3 regions of the Oceanobacillus sp. FSL K6-0127 genome follow, and region 1 is predicted to be linked to each of the others. Evidence: riboswitches for the same ligand, from Rfam matches in the RefSeq annotation. Region 1 holds a riboswitch; each other region holds the start of a gene.
What was found. A riboswitch is a leader RNA that binds a small molecule or an ion and turns the genes downstream of it on or off. The one in region 1 is predicted to bind preQ1.
Positions count from the first base shown of each region.

Region 2: another riboswitch for preQ1. It lies ahead of MHH64_RS04905 (QueT transporter family protein); the one in region 1 lies ahead of queF (preQ(1) synthase).
Region 3: another riboswitch for preQ1. It lies ahead of queD (6-carboxytetrahydropterin synthase QueD); the one in region 1 lies ahead of queF (preQ(1) synthase).

Region 1 covers NZ_CP150287.1:1,637,754-1,645,486, reverse strand. Annotated here, with positions in the region: gene MHH64_RS08250 (MFS transporter) at 1-419, opposite strand, end outside; gene MHH64_RS08245 (MarR family transcriptional regulator) at 437-847, opposite strand; gene MHH64_RS08240 (hypothetical protein) at 1,109-1,393, shown strand; gene queF (preQ(1) synthase) at 1,530-2,018, opposite strand; PreQ1 riboswitch class I at 2,118-2,164, opposite strand; gene MHH64_RS08230 (zinc ribbon domain-containing protein YjdM) at 2,464-2,805, opposite strand; gene MHH64_RS08225 (coenzyme F420-0:L-glutamate ligase) at 2,972-4,162, opposite strand; gene MHH64_RS08220 (LysR family transcriptional regulator) at 4,278-5,201, shown strand; gene MHH64_RS08215 (DUF2187 family protein) at 5,279-5,488, opposite strand; gene MHH64_RS08210 (YheC/YheD family protein) at 5,977-6,996, shown strand; gene MHH64_RS08205 (SDR family oxidoreductase) at 7,067-7,165, opposite strand; gene MHH64_RS08200 (hypothetical protein) at 7,445-7,733, opposite strand, start outside.
Region 2 covers NZ_CP150287.1:988,623-996,355, forward strand. Annotated here, with positions in the region: gene yfkAB (radical SAM/CxCxxxxC motif protein YfkAB) at 1-711, shown strand, start outside; gene metA (homoserine O-succinyltransferase) at 1,094-2,002, shown strand; gene MHH64_RS04900 (DUF3891 family protein) at 2,064-2,831, opposite strand; gene MHH64_RS04905 (QueT transporter family protein) at 2,934-3,419, opposite strand; PreQ1 riboswitch class I at 3,428-3,472, opposite strand; gene MHH64_RS04910 (cupin domain-containing protein) at 3,633-4,166, shown strand; gene MHH64_RS04915 (hypothetical protein) at 4,288-4,578, opposite strand; gene MHH64_RS04920 (DUF3189 family protein) at 4,615-5,121, opposite strand; gene nikR (nickel-responsive transcriptional regulator NikR) at 5,760-6,179, shown strand; gene MHH64_RS04930 (ABC transporter substrate-binding protein) at 6,214-7,733, shown strand, end outside.
Region 3 covers NZ_CP150287.1:1,904,862-1,912,594, reverse strand. Annotated here, with positions in the region: gene MHH64_RS09610 ((S)-benzoin forming benzil reductase) at 1-59, opposite strand, end outside; gene MHH64_RS09605 (dipeptidase) at 152-1,522, opposite strand; gene queE (7-carboxy-7-deazaguanine synthase QueE) at 1,734-2,459, opposite strand; gene queD (6-carboxytetrahydropterin synthase QueD) at 2,456-2,890, opposite strand; PreQ1 riboswitch class I at 2,979-3,025, opposite strand; gene MHH64_RS09590 (hypothetical protein) at 3,213-3,476, opposite strand; gene MHH64_RS09585 (HIT domain-containing protein) at 3,984-4,388, opposite strand; gene MHH64_RS09580 (hypothetical protein) at 4,529-4,804, opposite strand; gene MHH64_RS09575 (bifunctional cystathionine gamma-lyase/homocysteine desulfhydrase) at 5,030-6,184, opposite strand; gene MHH64_RS09570 (cysteine synthase family protein) at 6,204-7,124, opposite strand; gene MHH64_RS09565 (S-ribosylhomocysteine lyase) at 7,158-7,619, opposite strand; gene MHH64_RS09560 (class I SAM-dependent methyltransferase) at 7,642-7,733, opposite strand, start outside.

The DNA.
Region 1 (7,733 bases):
AAGTACCCCATTCCTTCACCACGCCTTACAATTGGGATAATATCTGCCGCAATTGTACTCGTAGCTGTCGTACTAATTCCAAAAGCAAAACCATGAATAAAACGAATGACTAATAATGCAGCCAAATTATTGACTGGGAAATAAAATAGCATAAAGACCAAAAATAAAGCGAGCCCAAAGAGCAGCAATTTCTTTTTGCCTACCTTATCTATAATTCTTCCGGCAATTGGACGGACAAGCACTGCTCCAAGCACAAAAATACTCGATGCAAGCCCTGCCTGACTTTGGGAGGCATCGAATTGATCTACAGCATAAATAGCTAACGTTACAATTAACATATAAAACGAAATAAATAACAAAAAATTGGATGTCGCGACCATAATAAAGTCCTTCGTCCATAATTTAGGTTTTTGACTCATACTGGTACTTACTCTCCTTACTTAAGTTTATCTCTTAGTTGCTGAATTGTTCGAAACGAAGCTTCCATTTCTGTTTCAGAAATTTCTGCTAGTAATGATTGTTCAAATTTATTGACAACATCATAAGCTTTTTCATACATTTCCAAGCCTTTTTTTGTCAATTGCATCTTCCGCTCTCGCTTATCCTCACTTGGAAGTCGTTCAATTAATTGTTGTTCCTCCAGCCGTTTGACAGTACGAGATATCGTCGGCTTCTCAACATCCAAATAATTCGTTATCTCTACAAGAGTAGCCGATCCGCACTGCTTTAAATAATAAACAATGCTCCATTGGGAATAATATAAACCTACTTCAACTAGATGCTCATTCAATTTTTTCCTAAACGTTCTTGTAAATTGCATGTTTAATTGAAAAAATCGTTGGGACAATTCAAATCCCCCCTAAAAAGTTACCTAAGTAACTATATACCATTTTAACATAAAAGTCTAGGGCAGATGGGGATGTTCATTATTTTTTAATTGGATAATCGAAAAACAGATAATGATTGCTCTTCTCATTTCAATTATTTATCCCTAACGCCCACCTTTTTAACTGTCTTCCATACATAATACAAACTTTCTTTGGAAATATAACAACAATGGTTTAATCAAGTTTATGGTACTTTTAAACAAAAGAATGGAGGCTTTTTTATGGTTCAACATAACCCACACGACCAGATTCAACAAGCTACTCAACTTGTCCACCAGTCCATGGAATCGATCCAATCAGCAAAAGATCATGCAAGCGTAGACCATCAGCAATACGAACAAGCTACTGAGCAGCTGCAGCGGGCTGAAGATGTATTGCAGCAAGCACAGAACCAATACGGAGAGCAAGCCCTGCAGAACCCTCAATTTCAACAAACACAGGAATTGCTGCATAATTTAAGGCAGCAGCTTCAAAAGGTAGATCGTCAAGAAAATAGAAACTTTTAATGAAAACCCTTATCCTAAGATTAAGTTAAATAAACGCAAACAAATAAGGGATTCGTCATCACTCTTCGATTTGACGAATCCCCCATACTATCTTAACAAAACATTGAATATATTTAATTACAATCCTATCCTAATTTTAACGATTATCAACCTTTTCAGGATACATATCATGATTCAACATACGGTGTTCTGCCATTTGTTCATATTTTGTCCCAGGTTTACCGTAGTTACAATATGGATCAATGGAAATCCCGCCACGTGGTGTGAACTTACCCCATACTTCAATATATCGCGGATCCATTAGCTTGATTAAATCGTTCAATATAACATTTACACTATCCTCATGAAATCCGCCATGGTTGCGATAGCTGAATAAATACAGTTTGAGCGATTTACTCTCTACCATTTTTACATCAGGTATGTAACTAATATAAATCGTTGCAAAATCAGGTTGCCCTGTCATCGGACATAACGTCGTAAACTCTGGAAAATTTAATTTTACAAAATAATCCCGATCTTGATGGTTATTTTCAAATGCCTCCAGCACTTCTGGATTATATTCATATACATAGGATGTTCCTTGGTTTCCTAGTAAAGTCAATCCTGACAAATCTTGTTCCTTCATGTAATTCCCTCCACTTATTTGTTTTCAGATAAAAATCTACCTTGCAGACCTACCAAAAAAAGCCGTGTACCCCTAAGGCACACGACTTTAATCGCATCACTTTCCTTAGTTTTTTATAGAGGGTTAAAGCTAAGAACCTCTTTCGCATATTTACGAGTTTATTATATAGATGAATTATATATATGTCAATTTACACAAAACAGCATAAGAGGTAGTTTAAAGTAAAATTTTCCATTTACATAGACTTTTCTGTCAATAGGTGTTATAAAAGAAAAGCACCCTTATCTGTGCAACGACATCTATATCAACGATGCTAGCATCGATCATGAAAAACCTGGTAAAAGGACTTGGCTCAATGCTTGAATCTAGCAGTAAAAGCTAAGTCCTTTTATCTTCATATAGGCAATTTATTTTAAACATCATGCCTTTTTCAAAGCCTAAACATCTAAACTTTTTTAACAAATTCAGATTTCAGCTTCATTGCTCCAAAGCCATCGATTTTACAGTCAATATCATGATCGCCATCAACTAAGCGAATATTCTTCACTTTCGTCCCTACCTTTACAACAGATGAACTTCCCTTTATTTTCAAATCTTTAATTACAGTGATTGTATCCCCGTCTTTTAGGACATTTCCGTTTACATCTCGAATCACATGCTCATCTTCATTGTTTTCCTTACCTGATTCTATAGTCCATTCATGCACACACTCTGGACATATAAATAGATTTCCATCTTCATATGTATACTCCGAATTACACTTCGGACAGTTTGGTACTTCATTCATCACATGCTTCCTCCATCCATTATATATGCTCTTATCATGCCATATACGTCCTGCATTAACAACCTTCCCCGAATTGTATAATGAAAGTTCCGCGAATCTACTTTAAATGATGTTCAAACTAAAACAAGCAATGCCAGAAAATAACCAGCATTGCTTACTAAAATCCCTATTTCGTATAATTATCAAAATATCCTTGGATAAAGACAATCGGCGTACCTTTGTCGCCACTTCCTGAAGTCAAGTCAGCAAGAGAACCAATTAAGTCCGTAAGCTTTCTCGGAGTTGTCCCTTGTGCTTCCATTGCTCCAACAAGATCCTCATCTTTTTCATTAATAAATTTTGAGATTGCTTGCTGCAGTTCCTCGCCTTTCAAATCGGAAAAATTATTATCTGCAAGATATTTTAATTTTACTTCATTCGGTGTTCCCTCAAGTCCAGCTGTAAAAGCAGGAGATACTACTGGATCTGCGAGTTCCCAAATTTTACCTACAGGATCTTTAAATGCTCCGTCTCCATAAATCATTACTTCCACATTTTTTCCTGTTTTCTCTTGCAGCATACTTTGAATTCGGTCCACTGTCGGCTGGCAATTACGCGGGAAAAGCTTTACCTTATCTTCTGTTGATTTGTTTGAACCCAACAGTCCATATTCCTCATTATATCCACTGCCATCAATTGACTCTGCCAGGATATTATCAAGGCTATAAACCTTCTCCCCACCATTTGCTTCCAAAATTCTTTTCGTTCTGAATCTCGTATGAATATCACAAGCAAGCACACTCTTTGTATAATCTAGTATTGACTTCGGATTGTTCGAAAAGATAACCTCACATTCAACCCCAAATTCCTCAATAAGTGATTTATAATACTCAATATAATCTACACCAGTAAATGTATGCTTCAAATATCCAAAGTAATCACGGAATTGTTTTTCTGTTAAAACATCTGTCCAAGGATTAACTCCTTTTTCATCAAGCATATCAATACTCACTAAGTGATTCCCAACCTCATCTGACGGATAGCTGAGCATTAACACAATCTTTTTTGCACCTTTTGCAATTCCACGAAGAATATTTGCAAAGCGATTTCTACTTAGGATTGGGAAGATAACACCCACAGTATCATCTCCAAATTTCGCGTGGACATCGTTCGCTATGGCTTCAATTGTAGCGTAGTTTCCTTGTGCACGAGCAACAATTGATTCTGTCAAAGCAACTATATCTTTATCATTAATTTGAATTTTTTCTGTTTCTGCAGCATGTAACACACTATCAACAACGATTTCCTCTATTTGATCACCTTGATTGATAATCGGACAGCGAAGACCTCTAACTACAGTTCCAACTACTCTTTCCAATCGAATCGCTCCTTCAATGTTAATGTCATTATGTATCTCTTTACTTGTAATATACATGGTATTAATGATATAAGTAAAATGAATATAACTAATATCAGATATAAGGAGCACTTATATGGCTAGCAAATTAGATTTATATAAGATATTTTGCAAAGTAGGAAAAACGAATAGTTTCTCGAAGGCAGCTGAAAGCCTTTATATGACACAGCCAGCTGTAAGTCAGGCAATTATGCAGTTAGAAAGAGATTTGGATACCCGACTTTTCAAGAGAACACCCAAAGGCGTAACATTGACACTTGAAGGCGAGCTTTTATTCGAATACGCAAATTCCGCAATTAATTTAATTGATGCTGGAGAGGAAAAAATATTAGAATTTAAAAATTTAACGACAGGAGAGTTAAAGGTCGGAGTGGGGGATACAATTTCCCAGCATTTCTTACTTCCATATTTAGAAGATTTTCGTCATAAGTATCCTAAAATTAAATTTCATATTGTTAACGGAACGACTTTAGAGCTTTCTTCAGCTTTAAAGTCAGGAGAAGTCGACATTATTCTTTGTAATTTCCCGCTGAACGATCCAACATTTGAGCAAATCCCTTGTATGGATACCCATGACATCTTTGTTTGCGGGGAAAAGTTTAAATATATTTTATCCAAGCCATTGAGCTTCAAAGAATTAGTAAAGCTCCCTTTAATATTTCTCGAACCAAAGTCTAATTCAAGAAGATATGTAGAAAATCAGTTGAAATCAAAAGGAATAACAATCGCTCCTGAAATGGAATTAGGCTCGTATAATTTGTTATTGGAATTCGCCAAAATAAATTTAGGGATTGCATGTGTAACAAGAGAATTTTCCTTTAGTTATTTGAATAGCGGTTTATTATATGAAGTGAAATTAGAAGAAGAGATACCGAAAAGAAGTATTGGAATCTGTTTCTTAAAGAGTGTTCCACTTTCTCCTGCTTCGACAAGGTTTGTAAAAATTATCCAAGGGGATTCAATTGGAAATAGGGTCTTTCCCTCTAAGCGGGCGCATTAACTGAAAGTGGATCGTTGTATTTATTACGATCCACTTTCAGTTAATCTTTAGTTATTAGAATATTTTTCAACCAATACTTATTTCATCCGTTTATAATTTTTATGGTTTACAACTGTTTTAATTGGTTCTCCAGTTCCTTTATGATCACCAATTTTAACGATTACAGAGTTTTCACGAATCATGAGGACCTCTCCGGTTTTTCCCTTTTGTTCACCTTTTACGATTTGGATTTTATCCCCTTCGCTTACCTTCTTATCAACATTTGCTGTTTTATTCTCTTCTGACATGTCCAATTCCTCCTCTAAACCAACTAAATTAATCGGCAGTGCATTGTATTTACCTTATTTTAACACTCAAGCTAATCTTACAATATCTTTACAGTAACTTCACTTAATTTTAATTGAAACCTACTTTATTTAACATAATTAGGTTTCGATATTGCGACAACCTTATAAACTTGCCATTAAAGATTATCCTCTACACGTTTATCATGTTATATCCCATCTGTCAAGTCACTAAATTTATTTTGTTATTAAAAACGCTTTAAATTCAAAATTCCATTTGTTACTGGCCATATATTTCCTCCCATTCCTAACTCCTCCTATTCTGTTATACCATTGAAACATCCATCATTAACTTGCAATAATTTTCATCACATTGTTAACTTATACCTGTTTGTCATGGTTGCAATTTAGGGTAGTATATAGTGTATCATTCATTTCAAACTGGAATTTCCTTAAGAGAGAGGAAGTGTGTGACGTTGGAAATTTGCTTTATGCGTAATCGTAGAAAACCAGCAAAATTCGCAAGACTACTATCAAAAGCTGCTAAATATTATGGTATTGACTTAATTTATTGTCATCCAACCGAGATTAATATGGAAGAGGAAATCATTCACGGAAAAATACTAAAGCATAACAAGTGGGTAAAAAAAGATATTTCTATCCCTCCATTTATTGATTTAAGCAGCTATTGCTATAAATATAAAGAAGAAATGAAATTTTTAAAGGAAAGAAGCATTCTATCTAGCTATGGTAAATTTGGCTCGAAAGAAAAGGTATATAAAATGTTGGGAGATGATGGAGAATTTAAACACTTACTCATTCCTTCCCAAACTGTTCAACATTTCGAAGCGTTTTATAGCTTCTTAAATGAACATAAAGAAATTATAGCAAAACCTCGAAATGGACAAAAGGGCGAGGGTATATTTCTGATTTCTATGAAAGATGACAGCTATATACTGAGCTATGAAAATCAGGAAAGAAACATTTCTTTAACAGAACTAAAAGATTTTTTTGAGAACCAGATTAACCCAAAGATCTATTTGTTTCAAAAATATATAGAGTCCAAATCAGAAGCTGGTGATCCTTTTGATTGCAGAATTCGACTTGAAAAGAATGGAAACGGCGAGTGGAGTGTCCCTATTTACCTCGTTAGGATCGGAACGAACCAAAAGGTCGTTTCGAATGTAGCGCAGGGTGGTAGTGTCAGTACGTTAACACCCTTCTTAAAAGCAAACTACGGGGAGAACTGGAAAGCAATCCGAGATTCAATTAAACGGATAGGAAAGACGCTTCCATATAAAATTGAGAAATTATCGAGGCAAGCTACTTCCATGGGTATTGACATTGGAATTGATAAGCATGGAGAGCTTTACTTATTTGAAGTAAACTCTGCACCAGGTGTAGAATTTGGCACAGGTGAAATCGCAAGCATTAAAGCTGATTATTATCATTACATTTTAAACAAAATTTCTAATCAGCCTGTTCGAGATAAAGAAATGTTATATTCTTAAATGACTTTTTGCAGCTATAAGTAAACGTGATCCCCGTACCTTTCCTAGGTACGGGGATCTCTTTATTGATTTAACGGCATGTGTAACCAGCATCTGCATGAATAACGGTTCCAGTTACATAAGAAAACTGATTAGAAGCTAACCATAGACTTGCTTGTGCAATTTCCACTGGTTGACCGAATTGCCCTAAAAGACTAAGCTAAGGTGCAAATTCCTCTTCTGTTTGACCGGTTTCCTCTATAGCACCTCTTAACAGGTTTATTAATTGCTTCTGGCGCTACAGAGTTAACGCGGATATTTTAATCCCCATTTTCTAGTGCAGCTACCTTTGTCATACCTACCACACCATGTTTTGCAACAACATAACAATATTATTTGTACAATATTTACGTCATCCCCTTTAATCAATTGTTGTAATTCATATTTCATTAGGAGAATAACTACTTTGTTAGGATCTTGATAATACGATTGGCTCAGCATTCTCCATAGTTGCTTTGTATAAAAGAATATTGCCATCGTTCGCTTCTATTGTTCCTGTATCTACTTGAAAATTTTCATGTAATGCGATCGTCCAAGCTGCTTCACCATTCTTTTTTAAAACAATGGCAAGTGTCCCAAACTGATGTATATCATCCCATTGGAATATTTCTGCTTCTCCATTCTCGGTCACAGTAATTCCCTCGGGACCGCTAACCAGCTCAACGTTATCGCCTTGCCAGTTGCCATGTGTTTGTGCT
Region 2 (7,733 bases), 650 kb from region 1:
TCGCATAACTGGGGAACTGCTGAGGAGTTTGCTCAAACTGGATTTGCGATGATGGAACGTAAACCCTCGCTGGAAAATCGAATAAAATATTTTGACCGTTTAGTAGAAAATTCGCAACGCCTCTCAGCTAATGGTGTCATGGTTTCAGCAGAAACAATGCTGAACAAGCGGACATATCCTTATTTGGAACAAATTCATGATCATATTAATGAAATGGGTTGTGCAAGACATGAAGTGCATCCAATGTATCCGGTCGACTTTGCGAGCACAATGGAAACGTTAAGTCTAGACGAAATGCGGACAGCAATTGAGCGTCTATTAGAGCACCGAAATCCCGATATGTGGATGCTATTTGGAACATTGCCGTTCTATGCTTGTAGTGCAAATGAAGCGGACTTAGCATTGTTGAATCGCCTCTACAAAGAAAAAAATGTGACAGTTAGAAATGATCCAGACGGAAGGTCACGCTTAAATGTAAATATTTTTACAGGTGAAGTCATTGTAACAGATTTCGGTGACGAGCCATCTTTAGGGAACATACAAACGACTTCTTTGCTGGAATCATATAAGCGTTGGATGGATACGAGAACTGCTAAAAGCTTAAACTGTCATTGTCCTGCAGTAAAATGTCTTGGCCCGAATGTTTTAGTGAAAAATGCTTATTATTCAGATGTTGATTTTCAAAAACGAAAAGCAACAATTAGTCTTTAATTTTTGTTTTGAGAAGAAGCTGGGACATAACAAAAGTGTTTAATGTTAAAGACGAACGATGCATAAGCTTAGCGTAGGAAATATAGCCGCCTCTGGATGTGCGAAGTATATTTCCGGAGCGAGTTATTTGCACCGGTCATGTTCGGTTTTTATTTCATAAAGATACTTTTGTCTCAGCTTCATTCCAAATCGGGCCATCAATCCACGGTGAAATGCGATATCCCCTTACAAGCGCGCTCCACTCAATAAGGGAAAAGCTTTTTCCTCACCTAGTAAACGAAATTATCGAAATATAGCTAAACTTTTAACTTGAATTTTTTATTATAGGCTTTACAATGAATAATAACTTAACAGTATTTTTCCTGAGGGGGATAGAATAAAAATGCCAATTAGAATACCGGCACAATTGCCGGCGAAGGAGATTCTTGAGCAGGAGAATATATTTGTAATGGAAGAAGAGCGCGCGGTTACGCAGGATATTCGGCCACTTAATATATTAATTGTCAATTTGATGCCTGAAAAGCAAAAAACAGAAGCACATCTCCTTCGTTATCTTGGGAATACGCCAATCCAGGTAAACGTCTCATTTTTGAAGATGACGACACATGATTCAAAAAATACGAGTAAATATCATTTGGACACCTTTTATAAACCGTTTTCTGACATTAAAGAGAAGCGGTTCGATGGAATGATTATTACAGGATCGCCTGTTGAGCATCTTTCATTTGAAGAAGTGGATTACTGGGAAGAATTACAAGAGATTATGAATTGGTCAAAAGAAAATGTTACATCGACATTGCATATTTGCTGGGGTGCGCAGGCGGCTTTGTATCACCATTATGGGATTAATAAGCATGAATTACCGGAAAAATGCTTTGGTATTTTTGAACATGAGGTATTACACCGAAATGAGAATCTCGTGCGTGGATTTGATGATTATTTCCTTGCGCCACACTCTAGATATACCGATATTTCGTATGAGGAGATCGCAAACCATTCAAAACTGCAAATCCTGGCCCATTCCGATAAGGCAGGTATTTTCTTAATGTCCTCTAAAGACGGTAAGAATATAATGGCAACAGGTCATCTTGAATATAGTGCAAGTACATTGGCAGAAGAATATCATCGGGACCATCAGAGAGGTATTCTAACACAATTGCCAGAGAACTACTTCCCGAACGATGATCCAAATGAAAAGCCATTACATCGATGGAAAAGTCATTGTAGTTTATTGTTCTCGAATTGGCTGAATTATTATGTCTACCAAACAACACCATATGAATGGGATTAACCAAAGAAATTCGAGCTGAACATCCTCTGGAAGAGGCTAGCTGTTCAGCTCTTTTTGTTGGTTACAAAGTGGTGATCGTTACGTTCCATTCTTCAAAGGTTGCTTCCTCGTAGCTAGCGATTAATCCTTTAGCTGAAAGATCGGCTTTTGGTATTGCTTTTTGTTTAATAACGACGTCAAACGGCTGTTCAAATGGGAAGTCATCTAATACGACTGTGTTCTCATTTTTCCAGTGTAACTGTAAGTGTTCGTCGCAAAATTCGTGCAATGCTTGATTCATGGGAATCCCATCTTTAAAAAAGGAATGTCCGGCATTCATTGCATTACCCGGTTCATTCAAACAAAGATACAAAGAAAGGTTATCACTAAACTGAATAAGCCCATAATGAAAATTAAACAAACGTTTGTTGAATTCGTTTAAAGTGGCAATAATTGATTGCTGCCGTGTGTTTTCTGCTGTAACAAATTCCTGGGCTTCTAGAGAAGTATGATTTAAAAGGAAGCGTTTATAGTGTTCACTGCATAGAAGTGCAGCGTATGAATCTACTTGTTGGACCACATCAATCCCATGCTTATAAAGAACGATTTTCGGTAAGATCGGAAAATCGAAAAAAGAGTAGGGTATTGCTTCTTTGTCGTTCAGAAATGGCTGTTTGTCAAACTCCTTCCAGCCACAGTCATGCTGATATGCTGCGAATTCAACCGAGCTTCGTAAACCGTCTCCTAAAAAGTAATCTTTCTTCCATTGTTTCACAATATCACCGGAAATAGCTGCATGGTGATCCTGCTGAATCAATATTAATTCTTGATTGCGTTCTCGAACAATCATGCTATCCATCCTTTCCGATTTTACGTAACCTAAGTATAAGCAAAATCTGTGGATGATGGAAATAAAATAACCTCCTCATTCGTGAACGAACGAGGAGGTTATTTACATTAGACGATTAAATTTTAATCGCTTATTCAGGGCATATATAATTGGGATACCGATAGCTAATACAACGAACTCACCGACGGCTGTTGTATACCAGGTCAACAGGAACGGAAATTGTAAAGCAAGCTTCAATTCAAATGCAATAATGAACATATTGAATGTAAAGACAATGGTATTCGCAGCAAGCAGCACCCATATATTTTTTATATATTTTGCTATTAGAATGATAATAGCTAATGAAATTGCAGAGTGTGCTACACCAAAGACTAAATCAAACCAACCTAAAGGTGAAAATAATAGGTTATATAAAAATACCCCTATTACAATTCCAAAGAAGTAGCGCTTATCAAATACAATAAGATGGTTAAATACTTCAGAAATGCGGAATTGGATATTTGTAAATCCGAATGGAACAATGAGTGCGGATACAGCAATATATAAAGCAGCTATTAACGCATTCACCACAAGAGTTCTTACTTTCATGTTAATCTCTCTCCTTAGTTTTTTATCGTGGGATGGTTTCGAACCACGTGAAACATATGCTATCATACCAGTGTTTATAAGCCTTTGTAAATACTAATGTATAAAAATTATTTATGGGAAATAATTAAATAACTTTAAAACGGATGTTTTTATTCATATAGGCACGTTACTTAAACATGCCTCATACAATAAATTTGGAATAGAATGAAGGGAATGAGTAAAGTGTACTATTTTTATCCGTATCCTCTGCCTTACTTTACGAACATACCGCATTATCCTTACGAAAGACCGTTTTATTATGGAAGTCTAATGAATGAACAATTACAAAAAAAAGAAGATTTCCGAGTGAAGGATTATGGACCACAACCGTTTGTTATAAATATTAATAAGGCTACACGAAATAATAATACGTATCGTACTGCTATATGGACAGGAGAGCACATGCAAGTTACATTAATGAGTATTCATGTTGGTGATGATATTGGTTTAGAAATACATCCAGATACCGATCAATTCCTGCGAATAGAGCAAGGACAGGGGATTGTAAGAATGGGGAAAAGCAGTAATAACTTGAATTTTGAAAGAAGAGTATACGACGATACAGCAATTATGGTGCCTGCTGGAACATGGCATAATGTAATCAATACAGGCAATATTCCATTAAAGCTTTATACAATATATGCCCCCCCACATCATCCACATGGCACTGTTGAGACAACTAAAGCGGAGGCAATGCTGGAAGAATAGCACGCTGTTATGCCGCAGTATATTTCGTATTATTTTATTTGCCACTAGATGTTGGTTGTTGTTTAGAACGGAGTTTATTTAGCGGGATGGATAGTTTCAATCTTTAAAGAACTGTTTACGCCTATGGGGACTTAGACTTTCTCTTTCTATATTTAAAAGCTAACCAAGTAGTTTTCAATGAAGAATAGGTACCTACTGCCGCAGCACCATAAAAAGCCCCCATAAATATACCAGCCCATAAATCTCCTCTATGACTAATAAAGATGGAAATAATAAACCCAATAATGCTTGCTATGGTAGGAAAGTATTGACGTGGAACAGGAAATACTTTAAAACATTGGGTTAATAACACGACAGCTGGTACAGCAATAACTCCGTCCCAGAAATTTGTGTGAATGGTTGGGTAGTCCATGAGAATCGATTCCTTTCATGTTAAATACTAGAATCATTAATTGAACGATTTATTTTCTAAAACAACAATTTTACTATTTCTAGAAATACTTGCTTTCTTGGTCTGTTCAACTAATCGATTAATCTGATTACAGCACTGTTTAGCACCTGCTATAAGTAATGGAACGCCGATAAAGTCAATGTGTAGACCTCTAGAGAAAAATCCTCCAATTGATATAGCTATAGGTACGGTCGGTGAAGTGTTGGATATTACTATTTTTTCATTAAAATTATATTTTTCCTGTAATAGCTCAATAAGATTTTGTATTGCTGGCACAACATATTTATTATCTTTTCTGCCTATGGTATAAACAGCATTTCCATCTTCATCTAATCCATGAAATATTAATTTTCCAAGATCGTGTTTTGTTAATTTGTTAAAATAATCTACACTCATAATCTCCTCTTTTGTAAGAACTTTGTCAGTCGGGATTTTTTTTAGATGATATGCTGCTGCAAGAGAAGTTGTATGTGTTCCGCCATAGTCATTGTATATAAATATCACGATAATCATCCTCCACTACTATTGTGACCAAGTTCGTCTTTTTTAGCAGATAAGAATGTAAACTTTCATATGCTGCATAAGTGCAACTAGGCATTCGTCTAAAGCCTTGTTTTACTTCAAAGCATAAGAGAATGCATCATACACTTTCATACACTTTCTAAGAATCCCATTAACGAATGCCAAGTTTTGTAATAAAAGAGTAGAGATGTAGGTTTTTAACAAATTTACATTAATTGCATAAAGTTAATAAAATGATTGATTATTATCACATGTCACCTCCTTTAATCTACTTAAAGGAGGGTTATTTATATTTAGAGAATAGACCAAATGGAAGGCAACTGATTAAAAAGAAAAGCTAAGCCTAATCGAAAAAAATGAGTGGCATAGTAACACTTTTTTATGTAAACATAACACCATTAAAATGGAGAATACATTACGTAATCATAATGTATTTATTGACTACATCATTCCAAAATGATAAATTAGAATAGCTATTAAGTCGCGTGAAAAGTGCGATTTTTTTCGTTGTATCAGTGTTACGAATTTTTAAATTCGTGTTACTGGCATGTAGGAATACAATTAGAGTAAAAGTAATTTTTTAATTGATGTAATCAAGGTGAGCGGTTAAGGAGGAAATCATGGACGACTCTTCATTAAAAAGGTTTAGTGTGTCAATGGAAGGGCATTTGCTTGGGAAATTTGATGATTTAGTGAAACAAAGAGGGTATGAAAACCGATCGGAAGCAGTTCGTGACCTGGTTCGGGATGCATTAACACAGCACTCATGGGAGCAGGATGAACAAATTGTTGCTGGGAGTGTTCTTTTATTTTATAATCACCATCAGCGAAATTTAGTAGATGAGCTTACAAAGATTCAGCACCGTATGCATGATAATATCTTGGCAACGACACATTTTCATCTGAATCAAGCGAGCTGTTTAGAGCTGATTATCGTAAAAGGAAAAGCGAAAGACATCCAACAGCTAAGCAATCAGCTGACAAGTATAAAGGGTGTCGACTACGGTAAGTTTACATTAGCTCCTGTGGAGCGAATCTAATTTTGGATATTAAATGAAAATCGGAGTGAAATAAATGAATAAAAAAATAATCGGAATTAGCTTGTTGACTATGTTTATTTTTACTATCTTATTGGCGGGCTGTACACAGTCGGAATCTGATCAAGCAGATGATGCAACAAATGAGAAGGAAGAAAATAAAGATGAGCTTGTATTAGCATTTGGTTCGGAGCCGGAAACTGGATTTGATCCAACAACAGGGTGGGGGCGCTACGGCTCTCCGTTATTTCAAAGCACGCTCTTAAAAAGAGATGATGATCTTGAAATTGTATATGATTTAGCTACAGGTTATGAAGTTGATGGAGAAGTTTGGACGGTGTCATTACGTGATAATGTGAAATTTTCTGATGGAGAACCTTTAACCGCTGAAGATGTTGTGTTTACATTTGAAACGGCAATGGATAACGTATCTGTTGTGGATCTTAATGTAATCGATAAAGTGGAAGCGATAGATGAATATACGGTGGAATTTACGCTAAAACAACCTCAGTCCACATTTGTTAATTCGCTCGTAGCAACAGGGATTGTACCAAAGCATGCCTATACAGAGGATTATGCTGAGAATCCGATTGGATCGGGACCGTTTCAGCTTGTGCAGTGGGATAAAGGACAGCAATTGATTGTTGAGGCTAATCCTGAATATTATGATACAGAACCTTATTTTAAACAGATTACCTTTTTATTCTTAAGTGAGGACGCTTCCTTTGCTGCTGCTCAAGCAGGTAAGGTAGATATGGCATATATACCAGCTGCATTTAGTAACCAAGAGGTTCCTGGCATGAAATTAGAAGCAGTAGAAACAGTGGATAACCGTGGTATTGTCTTTCCTTTTGTAGAGTCAGGAGAAGTTACAGAGGACGGTTTACCAATTGGTAATGACGTAACAGCAGATGTAGCAATTCGTCAGGCGATAAACATAGCTGTTGATCGTCAAGCGTTAGTAGATGGTGTGCTAGAAGGATATGGCACCCCTGCTTATACATCTGTAGATGGGCTGCCGTGGTGGAATCCAGAAACGGTTATTGAGGATGCTGATATGGACCGCGCGCGTACACTATTAGAAGAAGCTGGATGGGAAGATACTGATGGCGACGGAATTTTAGAAAAGGACGGCTTAAAGGCTGAGTTCTCCCTTTATTACTTAGCAAGCGATGCGATACGACAATCACTTGCAATAGCTGTTGCAGATATGATGGAACCACTTGGAATTAAAATTAATGTCGAGGGCGGAAGCTGGGATGTTATCGGTCAGCATATGTATTCCAGTGCTGTATTGATGGGTTGGGGGAGTCACGACCCACATGAGATGTATAACATTTACGGCAGCGATAATGCTGGAATCGACTATTATAATACTGGCTATTATGAGAACGAAACTGTGGATGCATATTTTGAACAGGCACTTGCAGCTTCTAGTGAAGAAGAGGCAATCGATTTTTGGAAAAAGGCTCAATGGGATGGTGAAACTGGTGTAAGTGTACAAGGTGATGCTGCGTGGGCTTGGCTAGTAAATATTGATCACCTGTACCTTGTTAA
Region 3 (7,733 bases), 270 kb from region 1:
AACTTGGCAATCGATTCTCCAAGCCCTTTCGAGACCCCGGTAACAATGGCATATTTCATTTCCACTCTCTCCTTTTAACGGTTTTTCATATTTTTATTTATCTTAATACAGAATTACCCCGAATCCGAAAAGGAGAAACGGGGTACTTTAATCATTCCTTATTAATTTCATCCCAGTAGTATACGAGTGTTTCCATCCCTTTATCAAAGCTATCTAACGGGAAGCTTTCATTTGGTGAATGCAAGCGATCCTCTGGTGTTCCAAATCCTAATAAAACAATTGGCATATCGTAAATTTCCTCAATCCATTCTACGACAGGAATCGAACCACCCATGCGAATGAAAATTGTTTCTTTATCAAAAGCTTTCGTATAACTGGCAGCAGCCTTTTTAATGAGTGGATGGTTCGGCTCTACTTTATATGCTTTAGAAGATAGTTTTTCTTTTTTCACTTCTAGTGTTACACCTGCAGGAGCAACTTTATTGACATGTGCTTCTAGTAATTCCTGAATTTTTTCAGGATCTTGTCCAGGAACAAGTCGACAGGTTATTTTTGCAGTTGCAGAAGATGGAATTATAGTTTTCGTTCCTTCTCCTTGATATCCGCCATAGATTCCGTTTATTTCAAATGTTGGACGTCCCATCGTGTGTTCTTTAGCCGTATACCCTTTTTCAGATACCGTCTCAGGTATACCAGTTGCTTCAACAAAATCCTCACTTGGAGCTTGTTCCATTAATTTCCTTTCAGCACCACTCAGTGGTTCTACATCGTCATAAAAACCATCTACTGTGATTACTTCATTTTCATCCTTCATTGATGCGAGTATGTGGCTTAATGCGATAATCGGGTTTCTTACTGCACCACCATACATACCGGAATGCAAATCATGATCGGGCCCATTTACGGTAATTTCAATGCCCGTAAATCCTTTTAACCCATATAGAATGGTTGGTTGATTTTTCGCCGCCATACCGGAATCAGAGATAACTGCAAAATCTGCTTGAAATTGCTCTTTCTTTTCTTGTAAAATGTTGTACAAATTCTCGCTGCCAATCTCTTCTTCCCCTTCAATGCATACCTTTACATTGAGCGGCAGTTTTCCTTCGGTTTTCATATAAGCCTCAAAAACTGCCAAGTGCATAAATACTTGTCCCTTATCATCACTTGAACCACGTGCATAAAGGCGACCATCTCTTACCTCTGCTTGAAAAGGATCACTTTTCCATTGGTCTATCGGGTCTACTGGCTGGACATCATAGTGCCCGTAAAAAAGCACTGTTGGGGCATCTTCTCCCGCCCCATTGTACGCAGCATATACAAGTGGATGACCTTCTGTCTCCTGCTTTTCTACCTTGTCAAAACCAATCTCTTTTAAGTATGTAACAATAAAGTCTGCCGCACGAGTTACATCTCCTTTGTATGCACTATCCGTACTCACACTCGGAATCGCCAGGAAATCACTCAATTTGGTTAGCAGACGTTCTCGGTTGTCCTTCAAATAGTATAATGCTTTTTCACTCATTAGACATTCCTCTCCTATCATATTGATATATAGTTTATTTTAGCATAACGGAAATGAAAAGGAATAGTTCGTCAAACTAATGGGTTTCGTTTTAGATATATATTAATAAATAAGGGTACAATTCTTTATTCAAGATTTGCACCCTTAAGTTCAAGATCACCTATTAAAGTTTCACATTCGCTATTGGAAATGGACTTTAAAGGGACTTATATCAAACACCACGTTTATTCCCCCATAAATAAGTGTGAAGCTGTGGCAATACCCGAACGTCGTTCAATTCTGAATTATTCATTACAAGGTCAACCAATCGTTCGTATTTTTCAAGTAAATATGGTAACAACTTATCCTGTTCTACTGTTTCCAAATCATCATTACCCACTTGCAGAAACAATTCTACATCAGGATACCTTTTGTGTATGTTGATGGCATATTGCAAATCTCCTTTCTCAAAGATGACCACCTTTAAACTGAAATTGCCTTGTTGCTTTTCCTCTAATGAACGGATGATAAAATCCAATGTTTCAAAATTTGTAGTCATTCCAGAGCTCGGTGGCTTAGGCGAAATCGTCAGATCATCTATCTTTGTAAACCATTTCTGCCATCTGCTACCTTGTGTTTCCAATGCAACCTTCACCTTATTTTCATGAAGTAAATCTACCAATGTATTCAATTGTGCCAATAATCCTGGATTCCCTCCAGAGATGGTAACATGCTGAAATCTTCCATCGCCCTTTTCAAATAAGGCATCCACTATTTTCTGCGGTTCCATCATTTGAATCGATTCCTTTTCTGAACCGTCCCAAGTGAATTTCGAATCACACCATGAGCAGGAATAATCACAGCCGGCCGTTCTGACAAACATCGTTTTTTGGCCAATGACCATTCCTTCACCTTGAATGGTTGGACCAAATATTTCAAGTACAGGTATTTTTCTCATAATGTTTTCTCCTTCGGTCGGTAAATACAATAGCTTGTGGGCGTTTCCCTTAAATATACCTGAACACAAGTTGGGTTATTCGACAGGGTGTTTAGGTATTCCTTAATGATTTCATATATAGTACGGGCAACCACTTCTGTTGTTGGAAAATATTCAGCGTCCTGGTCGGAGAATTTGGTATCTTCGTTCATCATACGATGATCAAATCGCTTATGAATTAAATCTTTTATTTTTTTAAAATCTACCAAAAAACCTGTGTGATCAAGCTCGTCTCCAGCAATGGTGACATTTGTAAAATAGGTATGCCCATGCATATTTTGGCATTTCCCAGCATCCTCATGTGGTACATAATGAGCTGCGGCAAATTGAAAATCTTTATTTAGTTCATATGCATAGGGATGTTCTGTAACTGGATAAATCTGTTGCATCATGAATCATCACTCCTTCGTTTATTTTGTATCTTTGGGAGCTTGTATCCATCCAAATAAAAAAAGGACAACACTAAGAAGATGCTGTCCATGCTCCTTAGTTTTTTATAGAGGGATGGAATTTCGAACCTCTCCTGCCAATACGCAGATTCTATTATTCACTTACCATCTTACTTTACCATATCTTTTGTTTAAGATTAAAGAATACATGTCAACATAGAAATGAATTCATTCATGGTATAGCAAAAAACGTTTCAAAGGAAAAGACGATAACCGATGATCGTCTTGTTTAACGTTTGCATCAGTTTACTATAATAATAGACAGCTAAAAATATAAGAAATATGTAAAAATAAGAAATAAAATTGAAGATACAATAATTCTAATCCAACTCAATTTTTTACTTATCCCTGCTCTTTTTTCTAAGTAATTTATATAACTAACTGTTAATATAAAACCAAAAAGTATAATTGCATATCCTAAATTATCATTTTCTTTAATCAAATACCTCATTGCAGCTATAGCAACGAGTATAATGCCGATTGTTCCCAAAGTCATATTGAAATAAAGAGCTTGTTTATTTTCCTTCAAAACTACCCTTCCCTCTAAAAAATTCCTCAGGTATATCCCTTTCAATTACTTAACAACCCCGCCCCGCAAACGATAAAAAGCCACTTCTCTAATTGAAGAGTAGCAACAGATCGTTCAATAAGAATTATTTATTTTTTCTCTAATGCCTTTACACCTCTGATTAGCCAATACAAAGCTATCCAAGGTAAAACAAATTTAGTAATCCATTCAATTAAAACAAATAAGAAGAAACTTTCAATGTTAAAAAACGGGAGAATTATGAAAAGTACTACTAAAATGGCACCACCAATGATGAAAATATTCATCGGATTATCACCTCTTCCATAGGTAAACTAATCTTTAATTTGGAAAAATAGTATCTTTTGAATAGGTAAACAGCCAAAATCTAACCTCTTTTCGAAAATAAATCTTTAACAAACCTATTACTATACTTCAATAAGACAGAGCCGGTGTCCTTTTACACTAAACCTACACCGTTAGTACCATTGCTACCATTTGCATCATAACCTAATAACTTTTCCTTAGATTTTCTTTACTTTTAACCATATGCCTTATTCCTTTACCTGCAAGTGGTTCGTCTTTAAATCTTGGTATAATGTGGAAATGGGCATGAAAAATATGCTGACCACCTACTTCACCACAGTTCCAACCAAGATTATATCCTTGAGGTTCGTGTTCTTTGTCTAAGTATTTTTTTACCTCTTGAAGAAGACTGTAAGTTGCTGCCCATTCATCCTGGGTTAAGTCAAATGCAGTTTCTCTATGATTTTTAGGAACAATGAGCCCTGCTCCTTCAAGTAGACCAGCTTTTATTTTTGATTGGTCTAATTGTAAAAAAAGACAATGTTCATTACTCAAAACAACTTTTTGTTTAGGTTCTGAATAGGGGTTACAAAAAACACACTTTTCCATGGTAATCTCCTCATTTTTTATTTCTCTTCTTAGTTACTTCTACATAACCCGATTCCAGCACATATTTATTCAGTTATAGCACCATCATTTGAAGAAGCATTAAATGGCATTAAATGAAACTTATTAAACAATCGTGCCATTTAATTGAAATATTCCATACTGCGGGTCAGTAAAAAATAAAAAGCAGCAGCTACTAATAATAAATTAACGATTGCTAACTTCTTCATACCTTCTTTTATACATATAACCAAGCCATATAAACTGCTAAACATCCAAAAAGCTATCAAAATTATCCAACCCAAATGGTCATTTCTATAATCGTCATCGAAAAACATTGTTATTGCACCTATAATTAAAAAGATAAGCAAGGTGTTAGTCCCAACTCTTAAAGCTTTAGTTGTTTTATCACTTTTCAATTTATCCCCACTTTTTTTGCGCTAAACTGCCAGTTACATTAAGAACAACATTTCACAAAATTATCTTACCATATATTAATAATCTTTTAAAAAATTCAATAATGTCCTCGTTATTTTAATAATAAAAACCGTCTGAACTAGACGGTTTTGTTTGTTAATTTATTAGTCAATCTAATGTGATTTGAGTTGTATTTTTTGTCAATACAACTCAAAACGGAACCACATTTAAATGAGTTGTTCCTGTTTATTGCTTAGTGCTATTTTTAAATCATCAATCAAGTCATCAGCATCCTCAATTCCAACCGATATACGAATTAACCCATTGGTGATCCCAAGCTCTTGTCTACGCTCAGCTGGAATTGAAGCGTGTGTCATTTTAGCCGGAACAGAAATTAAGCTCTCAACAGCTCCAAGACTTTCGGCTAATGTAAAATAGTTTACCTTACCAAGTACTTCATCTGCTTTTTCAGCACTTCCAACATCAAAGGACACCATGCCGCCAAACCCAGTTGTCTGCTGCTTCGCAATTTCATGTCCTGAATGAGTCTCGCGTCCAGGATAATAAATAGTGGAGACACTCTCGTGTTTTTCCAGGAACGAAACGATTTTCTTCGTATTTGCCTCAATTGCTTCCATACGAATAGCCAACGTCTTAATCCCCCGCATAATAAGCCAGGAATCCTGTGGTCCAAGTACCGCACCAACTGAATTTTGGATGAAATGAAGCTTTTCTGCAAGTTCCTCTGTATTTACAACCACTAATCCAGCTACTACATCACTGTGTCCTCCAATATATTTCGTTGCACTGTGAAGTACAATATCTGCTCCTAAATCTAATGGCTGCTGCCAATATGGTGTTGCAAATGTATTGTCCACAATTAAAAGAATATCATGCTTTCTGGCAATCTCAGCCATCTTTCGAATATCCGTAATTTTTAACAATGGGTTTGTAGGTGTTTCTACAAATATTGCCTTTGTATTCTCTTGTATAGCAGCCTCCACTTCATCTGAAGAGCTTGTATTGGTAAACGTATGCTCTAAATCAAAACGATTAAGCACTTTTGACATCAAACGATAAGAGCCACCATAGACATCATCGGTTAATACAACATGATCTCCAGCGTTAAATAACATCATAACAGATGTCATGGCACCCATTCCTGAACCAAAAGCAAAGCCTGCCTTACCATTCTCAAGGTCGGCAATGACTGTCTCCAGTGCATGACGAGTAGGATTGCCTGTTCTTGAATATTCATATCCACGATGCTTACCTACTTCATCCTGCTTATACGTACTTACTTGATAAACCGGCACAGAAACAGCTCCTGTTTGTTCATCTCCCGTTATACCGCCATGAATCATTTTCGTTTTTGCACGCATGATTATTCCCCCTTAATTTCTAAAATTGTTCATATATTTGCTTACTTAGATAACGGTCACTCGAATCTGGAAAGATTGTAACAATTGTAGTTCCTGGTTTGGCATGTTTTGCCTCATTTAGGGCTGCAGCCATCGCAGAACCCGAAGAACTTCCAACGAGCAATCCTTCTTTTGCCGCAAGCATCTTCACCATCATAAAAGCATCCTTATCTGTAATCGTGTAAATATCATCAAAATGTTCGCGATTCATATAATCTGGAAGGAATTCCATCCCAATCCCTTCCGTCAAATGTGGGCCTGATTTGCCGCCATTGATAATAGAACCCTCTGGCTCAACAATTACCGTTTTAACGGCAGGATTTTTTTCCCTTAGAAATGATGCTATACCTGTAAATGTTCCACCAGACCCAGCACCAGCAACAAATACATCCACTTTCCCATCAAGCTCCCTCCAGAGTTCTGGAGCAAGTGTCTGATAATACGTCATTGGATTAGCTGGATTTGAGAACTGTTTTGGTGAGAAGCTATTTGGAATTTCTTTTAGTAATTGTTCGGTCTTTTCAATAGCACCCTTCATTCCCAGTTCACGCGGTGTATGAATAATTTCCGCTCCTAATGCTTGCATCAGCTGCTGTTTTTCCTTGCTAAAATGTTCTGGAACACAAAATATGACAGACAATTTTTTATTTAGGGCTGCAATTGCAAGTCCAATACCAGTATTACCTGCAGTAGGCTCAATAATTGTACCGCCTTCTCGTAATACCCCACGTTTTATGGCATCCTCAATCAAGGCAACACCTAATCGATCCTTCACACTACCACCCGGGTTAAAAAATTCAAGCTTTGCAAATAAACGTACTGCTTCAGGCAGATTAAAATTTCTAATCTCTAATAACGGGGTATCCCCAATCAGTTCATGTATTGAATTATAAAGAGCCATTTCGTTTCGCCTCACATTACATTTTAGAGGTTATTAAAAAACTTCATGCCACCCGTGACGCTTGCTTAACATTTCCTTAGCGATTTCCTTTGCACCTTCCAAGCTATGGCTTGCTGCCCAGCCGCATTGCACTTCATTACACGCAGGAACTTCAGTTGCGTCGAGCACATCTGTCAGCGTTTTTTCAAGCATTGTTAAGACATCATCATAGTTATCATGATTGATTAACGATAAATAAAAACCAGTTTGGCATCCCATTGGCCCGATATCAAGAACATTATCTGCATGATTTCGGATATTCTCAGCCATCAAATGCTCTAACGAATGAAGTCCTGGCATTTCCATATGTTCTTTATTTGGTTGCTTAAAACGGATATCATATTTTTGTACTTTATCTCCATTTGCACCTTCTGTTACACCAACTAATCTTACATATGGCGCCTTTACTTTTGTGTGATCAAGATTAAAACTTTCTACATTCATTTTTTTAGTCATTATTTCATTACTCCCCACTTTTTTATTTTTTGTTTGCAGTCAATACCCAAACAAAATCATTCATTTGCTTAAATGATACATCAAATCCATGCTTTTCAAAAGCATTCTTCATTG